DNA from 3 places in the Rhizobium sp. 10N414 genome. Region 2 is predicted to be linked to each of the others. Evidence: predicted binding sites of a transcription regulator. Region 2 holds the regulator's gene; each other region holds the start of a gene.
The links. The regulator LexA, encoded in region 2, represses DNA repair genes until DNA is damaged. The targets are predictions, from matches to a motif close to TGTTCNNNNTGTGTTCNG.
Positions count from the first base shown of each region.

Region 1: the regulator LexA is predicted to act here: its motif matches at 2,323-2,340, upstream of AC1DE4_RS01900 (2'-5' RNA ligase family protein).
Region 3: the regulator LexA is predicted to act here: its motif matches at 1,788-1,805, upstream of AC1DE4_RS09830 (ATP-dependent helicase).

Region 1 covers NZ_JBFTIN010000001.1:378,195-382,355, forward strand. The annotation lists gene guaA (glutamine-hydrolyzing GMP synthase) at 56-1,618, shown strand; gene AC1DE4_RS01895 (methylated-DNA--[protein]-cysteine S-methyltransferase) at 1,651-2,214, opposite strand; gene AC1DE4_RS01900 (2'-5' RNA ligase family protein) at 2,475-2,960, shown strand; gene AC1DE4_RS01905 (M14 family zinc carboxypeptidase) at 3,026-4,081, shown strand; gene AC1DE4_RS01910 (ArsC family reductase) at 4,082-4,161, shown strand, end outside.
Region 2 covers NZ_JBFTIN010000025.1:48,533-52,693, forward strand. The annotation lists gene kdsA (3-deoxy-8-phosphooctulonate synthase) at 1-719, opposite strand, end outside; gene AC1DE4_RS20960 (VOC family protein) at 716-1,600, opposite strand; gene lexA (transcriptional repressor LexA) at 1,800-2,516, shown strand; partial or broken gene AC1DE4_RS20970 (ComEC/Rec2 family competence protein) at 2,497-4,161, opposite strand, start outside.
Region 3 covers NZ_JBFTIN010000007.1:165,523-169,683, reverse strand. The annotation lists gene AC1DE4_RS09840 (efflux RND transporter permease subunit) at 1-276, opposite strand, end outside; gene AC1DE4_RS09835 (efflux RND transporter periplasmic adaptor subunit) at 273-1,439, opposite strand; gene AC1DE4_RS09830 (ATP-dependent helicase) at 1,848-4,161, shown strand, end outside.

The sequences.
Region 1 (4,161 bases), on a different contig from region 2:
CGGCCGGGGGATTTCGCGCATTGCAAGACCGGGTGCTTTTCATTAAAGGCTCGCCATGACCCAGACAGCACATCCAGACAGCGTCCTCATCGTCGATTTCGGCAGCCAGGTAACCCAGCTGATCGCACGCCGCGTGCGCGAAACGGGTGTCTACTGCGAGATCGTTCCCTTCCAGTCCGCCGAAGAAGGCTTCAAGCGCCTGCAGCCGAAAGCCGTGATCCTGTCCGGCAGCCCGGCCTCGACGGTTGATGAAGGCTCGCCCCGCGCGCCCCAGATCATCTTCGACAGCGGCCTGCCCGTTTTCGGCATCTGCTACGGCCAGCAGACGATGTGCATGCAGCTCGGCGGCAAGGTCGAGAGCGGTCATCACCGCGAATTCGGTCGCGCCTTCCTCGAAGTCGACGAAGACAACCAACTGTTCGAAGGCCTCTGGTCGAAGGGCTCCCGCCATCAGGTCTGGATGAGCCATGGCGACCGCGTGACGGCGCTGCCTGAAGGCTTCAAGGTCGTCGCGACTTCGCCGAACGCGCCTTACGCCTTCATCGCCGACGAGAAGCGCAAATATTATGGCGTGCAGTTCCACCCGGAAGTCGTGCACACGCCCGATGGCGCCAAGCTGATCGGCAACTTCATTCACAACATCGCCGGCATCAAAGGTGACTGGTCGATGTCGGCCTATCGCCAGAAGGCGGTCGAAGCGATCCGCGAGCAGGTCGGCGACAAGCGCGTCCTCTGCGCCCTTTCGGGCGGCGTCGACAGCTCGGTCGCAGCACTACTGATCCACGAAGCGATCGGCGACAAGCTCACGTGCGTGCTCGTCGACCACGGACTGATGCGCAAGGACGAGGCGGCCAACGTCGTCGCCATGTTCCGCGAACACTACAATCTGCACCTCATCCACGTCGACGCATCCGACAAGTTCATCGGCGAGCTCGAGGGTGTTTCCGATCCAGAGACCAAGCGCAAGATCATCGGTCGCCTGTTCATCGAGACCTTCGAGGAAGAGGCCAAGAAGCTCGGCGGCGCCGACTTCCTCGGCCAGGGTACGCTCTATCCTGATGTGATCGAAAGCGTTTCCTTCACCGGCGGACCGTCGGTGACGATCAAGTCGCACCACAATGTCGGCGGCCTTCCCGAGCGCATGAACATGCAGCTCGTCGAGCCGCTGCGCGAACTCTTCAAGGACGAAGTGCGCGTGCTTGGCAAGGAGCTCGGCCTGCCCGACTCGTTCATCGGCCGCCACCCCTTCCCGGGTCCGGGTCTCGCGATCCGCTGCCCGGGTGGCATCACCCGCGAAAAGCTGGAGATTCTCCGCGAAGCCGACGCCATCTATCTCGACGAGATCCGCAAGGCCGGCCTCTACGACGCCATCTGGCAGGCCTTCGCCGTGCTGCTGCCTGTCCAGACCGTCGGCGTCATGGGCGACGGCCGCACTTACGAGTTCGTCTGCGCGCTCCGCGCCGTGACGTCCGTCGACGGCATGACTGCGGATTTCTATCACTACGACATGGAATTCCTCGGGCGCGCCGCAACCCGCATCATCAACGAGGTGCGCGGCATCAATCGTGTCGTGTATGATGTGACCTCGAAACCGCCCGGCACCATCGAGTGGGAATGATTTGAGAGTCGCCTCAATCGAGGCGACATCCATCAGAAATCAAGTGACTGCTGCACCGGCTTTGGCGGCGCCAGGCTAACGCCTTCGAGCTCCAACATCCTCTGCTTGGACGTTGAGCCGCCGGGCGCGGAGAAGCCTCCGATCTTGTTTCCGGCCGCTAGCACGCGATGGCAGGGGATGATCAAGGCGACCGGATTTTTCGCCATCGCCTGGCCGACGTCGCGGGCGGCCTCCGGCCCTACGCCGAGTTGTTTCGCGAGCGCACCGTAGGTGGTCGTGTGGCCCCAGCCGATCTGGCGGGCAGCATCGTAAACCTGCCTGAAGAAGGCATCCTGACCAGCGAGATCGACCTTCACGGTTGAGAAGTCCGTCGGCTCTCCGCTGAAATAGCGCTTCACTGCGGCAACAGCTTCGGCAACGGCAGCCGTCGGCTTCGCCGGCTCGGCGCCGGGAATGCGGCGAAGGAGCAATCGCTCGGTTGCCTCGGCACTCGACGTCGGCAGCTGAAACCGCGTAATGCCGACATCATTCCAGGCGATGCCGCAGAAGCCACCGCTCGTCTCGAAAATCAGATAGTGATGCATTGCCTGTTGCATGGGTCATTGCCTCCCTGCTGCTCTTCTCCGAAGATCGTGCCGTCGCGGCCCGAATTCAACCCGTTTCTTGCGTCGCACGAGCTTGCTCCGGTCGATCGCTCGCCCGTATGTTCTTTTTTTGTTCTTGCCATTTCAAGATCAAATGTTAGCAGGCATCTTTCGATTTCGCTTCGCATAAGACGCGCCAACAACCATCGCGCTTCGCCAGAGAGAGTCTTTTCTTTGCGATATTGCCGGATCCGCAATCGCTCGACGAATGCGTGTCGATCCAGCAGTGGCTACAGCGGGAACACCTTCCCCTCGCATCGCCGCGTCCGCCGGCGGCCGTGCATGTCTCGCTCTATTGTGTCGGCAAGAGCGCCCGCATTCCCGAAGGGGTCATCGCGGCGGCACGCCAGGCAGGAACGGCGATCGAGGCGTGTCAGTTCGAGCTCGTCTTCGACCATATCATCACCTTCCTGCTGCCGCAGGACAACGCGATCGTACTCGAAGGCAATGGCGGACGGGAACTGTGGCAACTGCATGTGCAGATCGCGATCGAGGTGCACCGGTTGGGCGCAGACGCCAATCTGAACCCGAACTTTCAACCTCACACCACGCTCCTCTGCGACAAGGACGTGGTGCCGCGGATCGCCCTGCGGAGGCCGGTCGTGATGGCTGCGCGCGAATTCGTTCTGCTGCACAATCGCCGGGGTCAAGCAGGCTACGAAGAGCTCGGGCGCTCGCCGCTTCATGCGCGCGGATAACACCTTGCCTCCAGCTATCGAACTCGCTTAAAGCTCCTGCGACAAGGCATCAAGCGGAGAACGACATGAACACGTCCGAGATCATTATTGCCGGTGACACGGCGGGTATCGAGTGGCGTTTGCCGGTTCTTCATTTCAATGGCAGCGATCCCAAGGCACCGAAGGTCTACATTCAGGCGGCTCTCCACGCCAACGAGCTGCCGGGCACGGCGTTGGTTCACTTCCTGTGTGAAAGACTGCGCCAGTCGGAAAACGCCGGTCAGATCAAGAGCGACTTCATCGTCGTCCCGCATGCCAATCCGATCGGGGCGGCCCAGTCGCATTTCGGCGAACTTCAGGGCCGCTTCGATCTTGGATCGCGCACCAATTTCAACAGGGAGTTTCCGCTGATCTCGGTGAAAGATCGCGACGGGTTGCTTGAGGACCTCGAGCGCCGTTCGGCCGTCGAGAAACTGAAGCGCCAGCTGCTGCATATGGCGCTCGGCTGCGATCTGGTGATCGATCTGCATTGCGATGATGAATCCCTGCAATATGCCTATATCGACGAGGCATTCTGGCCGGAGGCGGCCGATCTGGCCTCTGCGATGGAGATGGAAGCCGTTCTTCTCTCCGATGGCGAGAGTTCCGCCTTCGAGGAGGCCGTCGGTTTTGCCTGGAAATACGAGACCCTAGAGAAACAATCGCGCCTGCCCGGCAAGCTGTCTGTCACCGTCGAGCTTCGCGGCCGGCGTGACGTCTATCCCGAGATGGCGAAGAAGGATGCCGAGGGATTGTGGAAATTCCTGGCAAGCCGCGGCGCAATCGATGCCCCGGTCTCGCTGCCCGCTTTCGATGGCCCCGCTGTCCCGCTCGACAATATCGAGGTGGTCCGCGCGCCGGAGGCCGGCACGGTTCTCTTCCAACGCAACATCGGCGAATGGGTTGGCGAAGGCGATGTGCTTGCCACGTTGATCACCCGCCCCGGCATGGCTGACGGCAGCATCGAGATTTGTGCACCACAGGCCGGCCTGATCGTGACGCGCAGCTCCGAACGGCTGGTTCGCCGGCGCGCCGACCTGATGAAGATTGCTTGCAAGACCGCCAGCAAGGCAACACGCAAGCCTGGAACGCTGGAGGACTAAGTGACCGTCACCATCTACGGCATCAAGAACTGCGACACCATGAAGAAGGCCCGAACCTGGCTGGAAGAGCATGACGTCGC
Region 2 (4,161 bases):
ACGCCAGCGACGCCGACGGCGACCGCCGCACGCGCGAGCGTCTCCACGAACTCGCGCTGCCCTCCGCTCGAACCGCCCTGCCCGCCCGGCTGCTGGACCGAATGCGTGGCGTCGAAGACCACGGGGGCGCCCATCGCCACCATGATAGGCAGCGATCGCATGTCGGAGACCAGCGTATTGTAGCCGAAGGAAGCACCGCGTTCGCAAAGCAAGATGTTCGGATTTCCGCTCGAATTCAGCTTGTTGAGGACGTTCTTCATGTCCCAGGGCGCGAGGAACTGCCCCTTCTTGACGTTGATGACGCGGCCGGTCTTGGCGGCGGCAACGAGCAGGTCGGTCTGACGGCTGAGGAAAGCTGGGATCTGCAGGATGTCGACGATGGTGGCCACCTCGGCACACTGCTCTTCGGTATGAATGTCGGTCAGGACAGGAAAGCCGTATTCCTTCTTGAGATCGGTGAACACTTCAAGCGCCGTTTCGAGGCCGATACCGCGCTGCGCTGACAGCGACGTCCGGTTCGCCTTGTCAAAGGAGGACTTGTAGACGAGGCCGAGACCAAGCTTGTCGCAGAGTTCCTTCAGCACACCGGCGACCATGAAGGCATGCTCGCGGCTCTCCATCTGACAAGGCCCGGCAATCAGCGACAGCTTGCCGGAATTCGAAAAGGTGACGCGGCCGGCGCCTTCGCCGACCACGACTTCGGAATTTGTCTGGCTCATCGTTTCTCCTCGAAGGCGAAGAGAGCGCCCTGTCCGGGCGCGGCCTTCACCAGAATTCGATTGTTCTTGCGCGTATAGGTCATCCCGTTAGCAGCCAATTGCGCTTCTGTCACGGCGAGATCGCCGACTTTGAAAACGATGGCAACACCACGCAGACCGCGATCGTCGGAAGGCGCAGGGATGTCGAAGTAGGCGTCCAGTCCATCCGGGGAGAGAACACTCACTCTGGCATTCGGAGTTGTCACACTCACACCGAAGGCCTCATTGGTCGTTCCCAAGCTGTGGGCGGCGGCGCGCAGGAATGGTCCAAACGCCTTGGGGTCGGGTGCCCCAAGCACGATCTCTGCGATCCCAACCACCCCATTTGGATGCACTTGCAGGGCTTTCCGGTCGGCTGGCAGCGGGTTGACACGTTGGCATGTGAAGAAAAAGAAATCGGGAGCGCGCAGGTCAACTGCAAAGGCGAGCTTGAATGCGGCCGTCACCTCCGAGCCATCGGGCATCTTCATCGGCCGCTCGAACTGCAGCATCTCGCCGCCATTGATCTTTTCGGACAGAAATCGGGCATGGTCGCGATCGGCATCCGCCGTCGCAAAGACCACGGCAGACAGGCCATCGTCTCCACATCGGAATCGAAAGGCACGGTCCCGCGCGGTGAAGACATTGCCTTTCTGCGCCGAAGCTTCATGCAGTTCGGCATTAGCGACCCCGAGAGGCTCCAGATAAGTTTCGTCGGCGAAGAATATGCAGGCATTCTCGGTCCCAAACGGGTGCCGGGCGTCGGGCGCGACGGTGAATCCCAGCTTTCCGAGACGCTCGCGTGAGAGCCTGATATTTGGAACCGGCAGCACGATGTGGTCCAGCGGATGTGCTTCGCTCATGGCAACTTCTCCGGAATTTGCGAAGATGTGCGCCGGGCAACAGGACAATGCAACCCCCTTCTACGCTTTCGGTCAAATGAGACGCAAAAACTCACCAAGTTGCAGGCAAGTTTTACGAAAATTTAGGTACTTGCGGAACACATATGGAACATATAGTGTCTGTTCTGGCTTTGTTTCACGACTCTGGGGTTCAACTTCGATGCTGACGCGCAAGCAACAGGAGCTTCTTCTCTTCATTCACGAGCGAATGAAGGAGTCCGGTGTCCCCCCTTCTTTTGATGAAATGAAGGATGCCTTGGACCTCGCGTCGAAGTCAGGCATCCACCGCCTGATTACCGCGCTGGAGGAACGGGGCTTCATTCGCCGACTGCCGAATCGAGCCCGCGCTCTGGAAGTCATCAAACTGCCCGAGGCATATAACCCGAGCCTGCAGCCCCGCCGCGGTTTTTCGCCGAGCGTTATCGAAGGCAGCCTCGGCAAACCACAGCCAGTTGTGGCGCCGAAGCCAGCGCCGCAGGGTGACAACGGCGGTTCTGCCTCTGTACCGGTCATGGGACGGATTGCTGCCGGCGTACCGATTTCGGCAATTCAGAACAATACCCATGACATCACGATTCCGGCGGACATGCTTGGCCCAGGCGAGCACTATGCGCTTGAGGTCAAGGGCGACTCGATGATCGAGGCCGGCATCTTTGATGGCGACACGGTAATCATCCGCAACGGCAGCACCGCCAATGCCGGCGACATCGTTGTTGCGCTTGTCGATGATGAGGAAGCGACGCTCAAGCGCTTCCGCCGGAAAGGCGCCTCCATTGCACTTGAGGCGGCGAACCCGGCTTACGAGACGCGCATTTTCGGGCCTGACCGTGTCAAGGTCCAGGGCAAGCTTGTCGGCCTCATTCGCCGCTATCATTGAAGGCAAGCGGCTCGCCGTCAAAGGTGCCGCTTCGCCAATTATACGCCCGATGGCGGATCCAAGGGCGGTCGAGCCTCGTATAGTCCGTCGTGACGACCGGGCTACCTTGATCGTCGATCCTTACCTCAGCGGCACCAAAGCGACGCAAGGTTTCGCCGGTGAACAAAAGTGCGCCTGACCGGCACCCCGTCGTGCGGAGGCGAGCGGGTGTCACGACGATATCGGCCGTATCGCCGGCAGCGCCGAAGTAAGCGGGATTTTCGACGATCGTCACGACGTAGCCGCTATCGTGCGTGGCTGTGCACCAGGCGCCTTTCAGGCATACAAATCGGTTCTCAGTGCTCGTCGCAGCCTGACGTAACGCATCGCGGGCATTGCGCAATTCCACGGCAGATAACCTTTCCGATCTGCCTTGACTGTCCCGCCGCCTGATAGCGTTGACACCCTCCAACAATTGCGGTGGTTGATCTAGCTCCGCGGCGCCATTGGTCGAAAATGAAGTCAGGCGGATGCGGCCGGTTCGGTGCAAGGACTTGTCCTCTCACAATCGCGACGAGATTGCCGTCTTCAGCAATGACGATGTCGGGCGGCGGTTCGCTCGGCGCAGCCGCAACAAGCACTGTTGCCAGCGCCGCAATACCCGCGCCGAGGTAGCGGATCTTGGTGCGCAGAAGGGCAAGTAAGAGGAACCCTGCAACCGCCACAGGAAATTACCAACCCGGCAATCTGCCGATATCGATATTGCCGCCCCAGGCCGAGACCATCTGGGCAATGGCGATCACGATGTCGAGCCCGAAACCGGCAATTTTCCACGGAATGACGTCGAGGCCAAACGGTGTCAGCAGCATAGCGAACATGCCCATCGGCATCACCACGAAAGAGATCACCGGCATGGCCATGAGATTTGCCGGCAGACCATAAGCGCTGAGCCGGTGGAAGTGCTCGACGGCGAAAAGCGCGGTCGAGTAGCCGCCGATCATCGAGGTCAGCAGGATGCCACCAAAGAAGCGTATGATGAAAACGACGGGCTTTACTGCGGCGACCTGCAGCAAGGGATGTTCGCGCGGCGGCCTTCTTGACCAGATCGCGTAACCCGGGACGAGGGCAAGCGTCTCCGCAAACGACATCTGGAAGCTCGGGCCCCGGGCCTCGGATGGTGACAGGAGTAGGATCACCCACGCGGACAAGGCAATGTCGCGCAAGCTTATCGACGGGCGATCGAAGAACACCGCGGCGAGCATGATCGCCATCATGATGAATGCACGCTCCGCCGATACCGCGAAGCCCGAGATCATGTAGTAGGTCGTCAGCGCCACGAGCGCTCCGGCAGCGGCAATCTTCTTGGTCGGGTATGCCTGCACGATGGAAACAGGCTCAGCAACTGGCGCAGGCCGACGAAGAAGATGCCGGCAGACAGCGCCATGTTGAGGCCGGAGATTGCCACGATATGAAGCCAGCCCCGCCTGCCGCAGAGCCTCGGTCGATTCCTGCGAGATCGCACGTCGCTCATCGGTGACAAGAGAAGCGGCGAAGGCGCCGGTGTCGCCCTGCAGGATTTCGCGGATACGGTCCCCTATTCCGCTTCGAAGCACGTCCAACCAGTTCACAGCGCTGTCCCAAACGGACCCCTGATCGGTGGTTACAG
Region 3 (4,161 bases), on a different contig from region 2:
TTTGAGGCCGCTGACGCGTGCGGCAGCGCCCTCGATCACCTTCGTCAGTTCCTGGTCGATAGTCTGTGGCGAGGCACCGTCGAAAGTCGTGCGCACCGTCACCACGGGTCGGTCAACATCGGGCAGTTCGCGCACTTCGATCCCGGCATAGGCTGCAAGGCCGGCAACGATCATCAGGGCGTTGAAGACAAGCGCAAGGATCGGGCGCCTGACAAACAGCGCGGTGAAGGTCTGTTTGCCGGAAGCCGGCTTCTCCTGCATCTCGGTCACGGTCATTGCGTGACTGGCTCCGAATTCGACGCCACTTCGCCGGCCACCCGTACCGCGCCGCCTTCACGGACACGCTGCAGCCCTTCGGTAACGATTGCATCGCCATCGTCCAGATCGGCCTTGACGAGAATATAGTCGGGATTGCGCTGCACGATGCTGACACGCACCTTGCCGGACTTGCGGTCGACGACCTGCCAGACGAACGCGCCTTGCGAATCCCACTGGATTGAGAGCGGATCGACCGCGGGATACTGGTCGCCGCCAAACCTCATCCCGACATTGAACGACATGCCGGCGCGCAGTTCGTCCGATGCGTTGTCGATTCGGGCCCGCACGCGCATTGTCCGGCTGGCGGCGTCAATGCGGTTGTCGATTGCCTCGACCGCGCCCGAGAATACCCGACCTGGCCGTGCCACCGACGTTGCCTCCACGGGCTGGCCGACCGTGATCGTGTTGGCGAAGCGTTCCGGCACCCAGTAGTCGACCAGGATTTCGGTCCGGTCGTCGAGGGTCGCGATCGGCGTCGTCGTCGAAACGTTGTCGCCGACGTTGACCGGGATGATGCCGACAATGCCATCGATCGGCGCGACAATGCTGCGACGCTCGAGATTGAGTTCGGCGGCCTGCAGTTGAAGGCGTGCGCCTTGCTCGGCGATTTCTGCATCGAAGACATCCATGCGCGACACGCTGGATTTGATGTTGTGGTAGAGGCTGGATTTCTCGACGGCGCTTTTCAGCGCCACATCGGCCTGACCGCGAGCGATGACCTGCTCTTCGCTGTCTAGCTTTGCAAGCACCTGCCCCTTGGTGATCCTGTCGCCCGACTTGATCAGGATCTCGCGAATTGTCCCGCTTGCCTGCGGCATCACCACCACGGAGCGGATGGCGTCGCCCGTGCCGATGGCACTCAGCCGATCATTGACGACACCACGAACGACGGCCTGCGTGGCGACCAGAACGGGCGCGTTTGCTCCGCCGCTGCGACGTCTCGATTGCCCTTCCTCGCTCCCCACCGGCTTCGGTGCAGCCTCACCGGGCGCCAGCTTTGAAACCTCTGAAAAGCCGGCCTTCCGTAGCGTCTCGCCAGCCCCTGGCACGAAGAAAACCCATCCAGCAAAGCCGGCCGCAATCACGACAAGGCAAACTATAAACTGCTTCCAAAATGGCATTCACGTCTCCAGAGGGACTCGAGGCTGGTCCAGGGTCTATCGAAAGAGGCGTTCGCAGGACAAATTGCCGCGCGTCTGCGACAATATTGTCTCTTTGCCGATCACCAGCAAGCGAATTGCTCCAGCATTACTGAATTGTAATTCAAGACTGAGTTACTGTCAGGCAACTCTCGACCGCCGCCTGCCGTGTTGTAGAATTTCATCGCCAACGTCAAATGACGGTTTTGTTTTCTGAGTTTTATTGACGATGTTTGCGCGCGACCGAGCCCGCCCTTACAGCGCACATGGGCAATTCCCGGGCAGGACTGCTCGAATGCACTGCATAAGCTGAGGACAGCGGGTGCGGGGCGGAATGAAAGCAGAACATCTTTTCTGGTCTTTCGATCCCGAATCACTACATTACGCGCCATGAGCAATAGTTTCGACGATATCCCCTTCTTCGATGAAGAGCCGGGCGAGCCGCCGCGCAAGCAACCGGCCCCTGCCGCTCCCGCCGCCGGAAGGCTCGCCGCCCGTGCCATGGCAGCTCGCGATGGCGGCGGGCGCCCCGATTACCTTTCCGGCCTGAACCCTGAACAGACCGAAGCCGTCGAGACACTGGAAGGCCCCGTACTCGTGCTCGCCGGTGCGGGCACCGGCAAGACGCGCGTGTTGACGACGCGCATCGCCCATATCCTGAACACTGGACGCGCTTTCCCCTCGCAGATCCTTGCCGTGACCTTCACCAACAAGGCCGCCCGCGAGATGAAGGAACGTATTGCCGTGCTCGTCGGCGGCGCCGTCGAGGGCATGCCCTGGCTCGGCACTTTTCACTCGATCGGCGTCAAGCTTCTGCGCCGCCATGCCGAACTCGTAAACCTGCGCTCCGACTTCACGATCCTCGACACCGATGATGTCGTCCGGCTGATCAAGCAGCTGATCCAGGCGGAAGGCCTCGATGACAAGCGCTGGCCTGCCAAGCAGTTCGCCGGAATGATCGATGGCTGGAAGAACAAGGGCCTCGGCCCTGGCGACATTCCCGAGGGCGACGCCCGCGCCTTTGCCAACGGCAAGGGCCGCGAACTCTACTTTGCCTATCAGCAACGGCTCTCGACGCTGAACGCCTGCGATTTCGGCGATCTCCTGATGCACCCGATCGCGATCTTCCGGAAAAACCCGGATCTTCTCAAGGAGTATCACGGCCGCTTCCACTACATCCTTGTCGACGAGTATCAGGACACCAACACAGCCCAGTACATGTGGTTGCGGCTGCTTGCCCAGCGCCCAAAGGGCGAGCCGCAGAACGTCTGCTGCGTCGGCGACGACGACCAGTCGATCTATGGCTGGCGCGGTGCCGAGGTGGACAACATCCTCCGCTTCGAGAAGGACTTCCCGGGCGCCAAGGTCATCAAGCTGGAGCGCAACTATCGTTCGACGGCGCATATCCTTGGCGCCGCCGGCCACCTGATCGCTCACAATGAAGGCCGCCTCGGCAAGACGCTTTTCACCGACCGCAGCGACCCCGATGACATCAAGGTCCAGGTGCACGCATCCTGGGATTCAGAGGTGGAAGCCAGGGAAATCGGCGAGGAGATCGAGCAACTTCAACGCGGCGACGCCAAAGGAAAGCGGCATTTGCTCAACGACATGGCGATCCTCGTGCGCGCCTCATTCCAGATGCGCGAGTTCGAAGACCGCTTCGTGACGCTCGGCCTCAACTACCGAGTCATCGGCGGCCCGCGCTTCTACGAGCGCCTCGAAATCCGCGATGCCATGGCCTACTTCCGCCTCGTCGCCCAGCCTGCCGACGACCTCGCCTTCGAGCGCATCATCAACACCCCGAAGCGCGGTCTTGGCGATACGACGGTGCGCGCCCTCCACGATTATGCCCGCGCCCGCGACATTCCGATGCTGGCCGCAGCCGCCGACATGATCGAAACCGACGAGCTGAAGCCGAAGGCGCGCAAAGCTCTCTTCGACGTCGTCCAATCATTCCGCCGCTGGCAGGAAATGCTGGAAAACACCCAGCACACTGAGCTTGCCGAGCAGATCCTTGAAGAGTCGGGTTACACCGACATGTGGAAGAACGATAAGTCGGCGGACGCGCCGACCCGTCTCGAAAACCTGAAGGAACTCATTCGCTCGATGGAGAGCTTCGAGTCGATGCGTGGTTTCCTCGAGCACGTCGCGCTTGTCATGGACGCCGAGCAGAACGAAAACCTCGACGCCGTCTCGATCATGACGTTGCATTCCGCCAAGGGCCTGGAGTTCGATACCGTCTTCCTGCCGGGCTGGGAGGAAGGCCTGTTCCCGCACCAACGTTCACTGGACGAAAGCGGCCGCGCCGGCCTCGAGGAAGAACGCCGCCTTGCCTATGTCGGCATCACCCGCGCCAAGCGCCGCTGCCACATCTGGTTCGTCTCCAACCGGCGCATCCACGGTCTCTGGCAGTCGACCATCCCTTCGCGGTTCCTCGACGAACTGCCGGAAATGCATGTCGAGGTGGCGGAAGCCGAGCAGAGCTACGGCGGCTATGGTCGCGGTGGCTACGGCCAGTCCCGTTTCGACAAGGCTGACCCCTTCGCCAACTCCTATTCGACGCCCGGCTGGAAGCGTGCCCAGCAGAACAAGACGGACGCCACCCGCGACAACTGGGGCACACGTTCTGGCCACGCCGTCGAACGCATCGGCTACGGCGAAAGCGGCCCGCGCAGCCGCACCATCGATGGCGAACTCGTGGCGA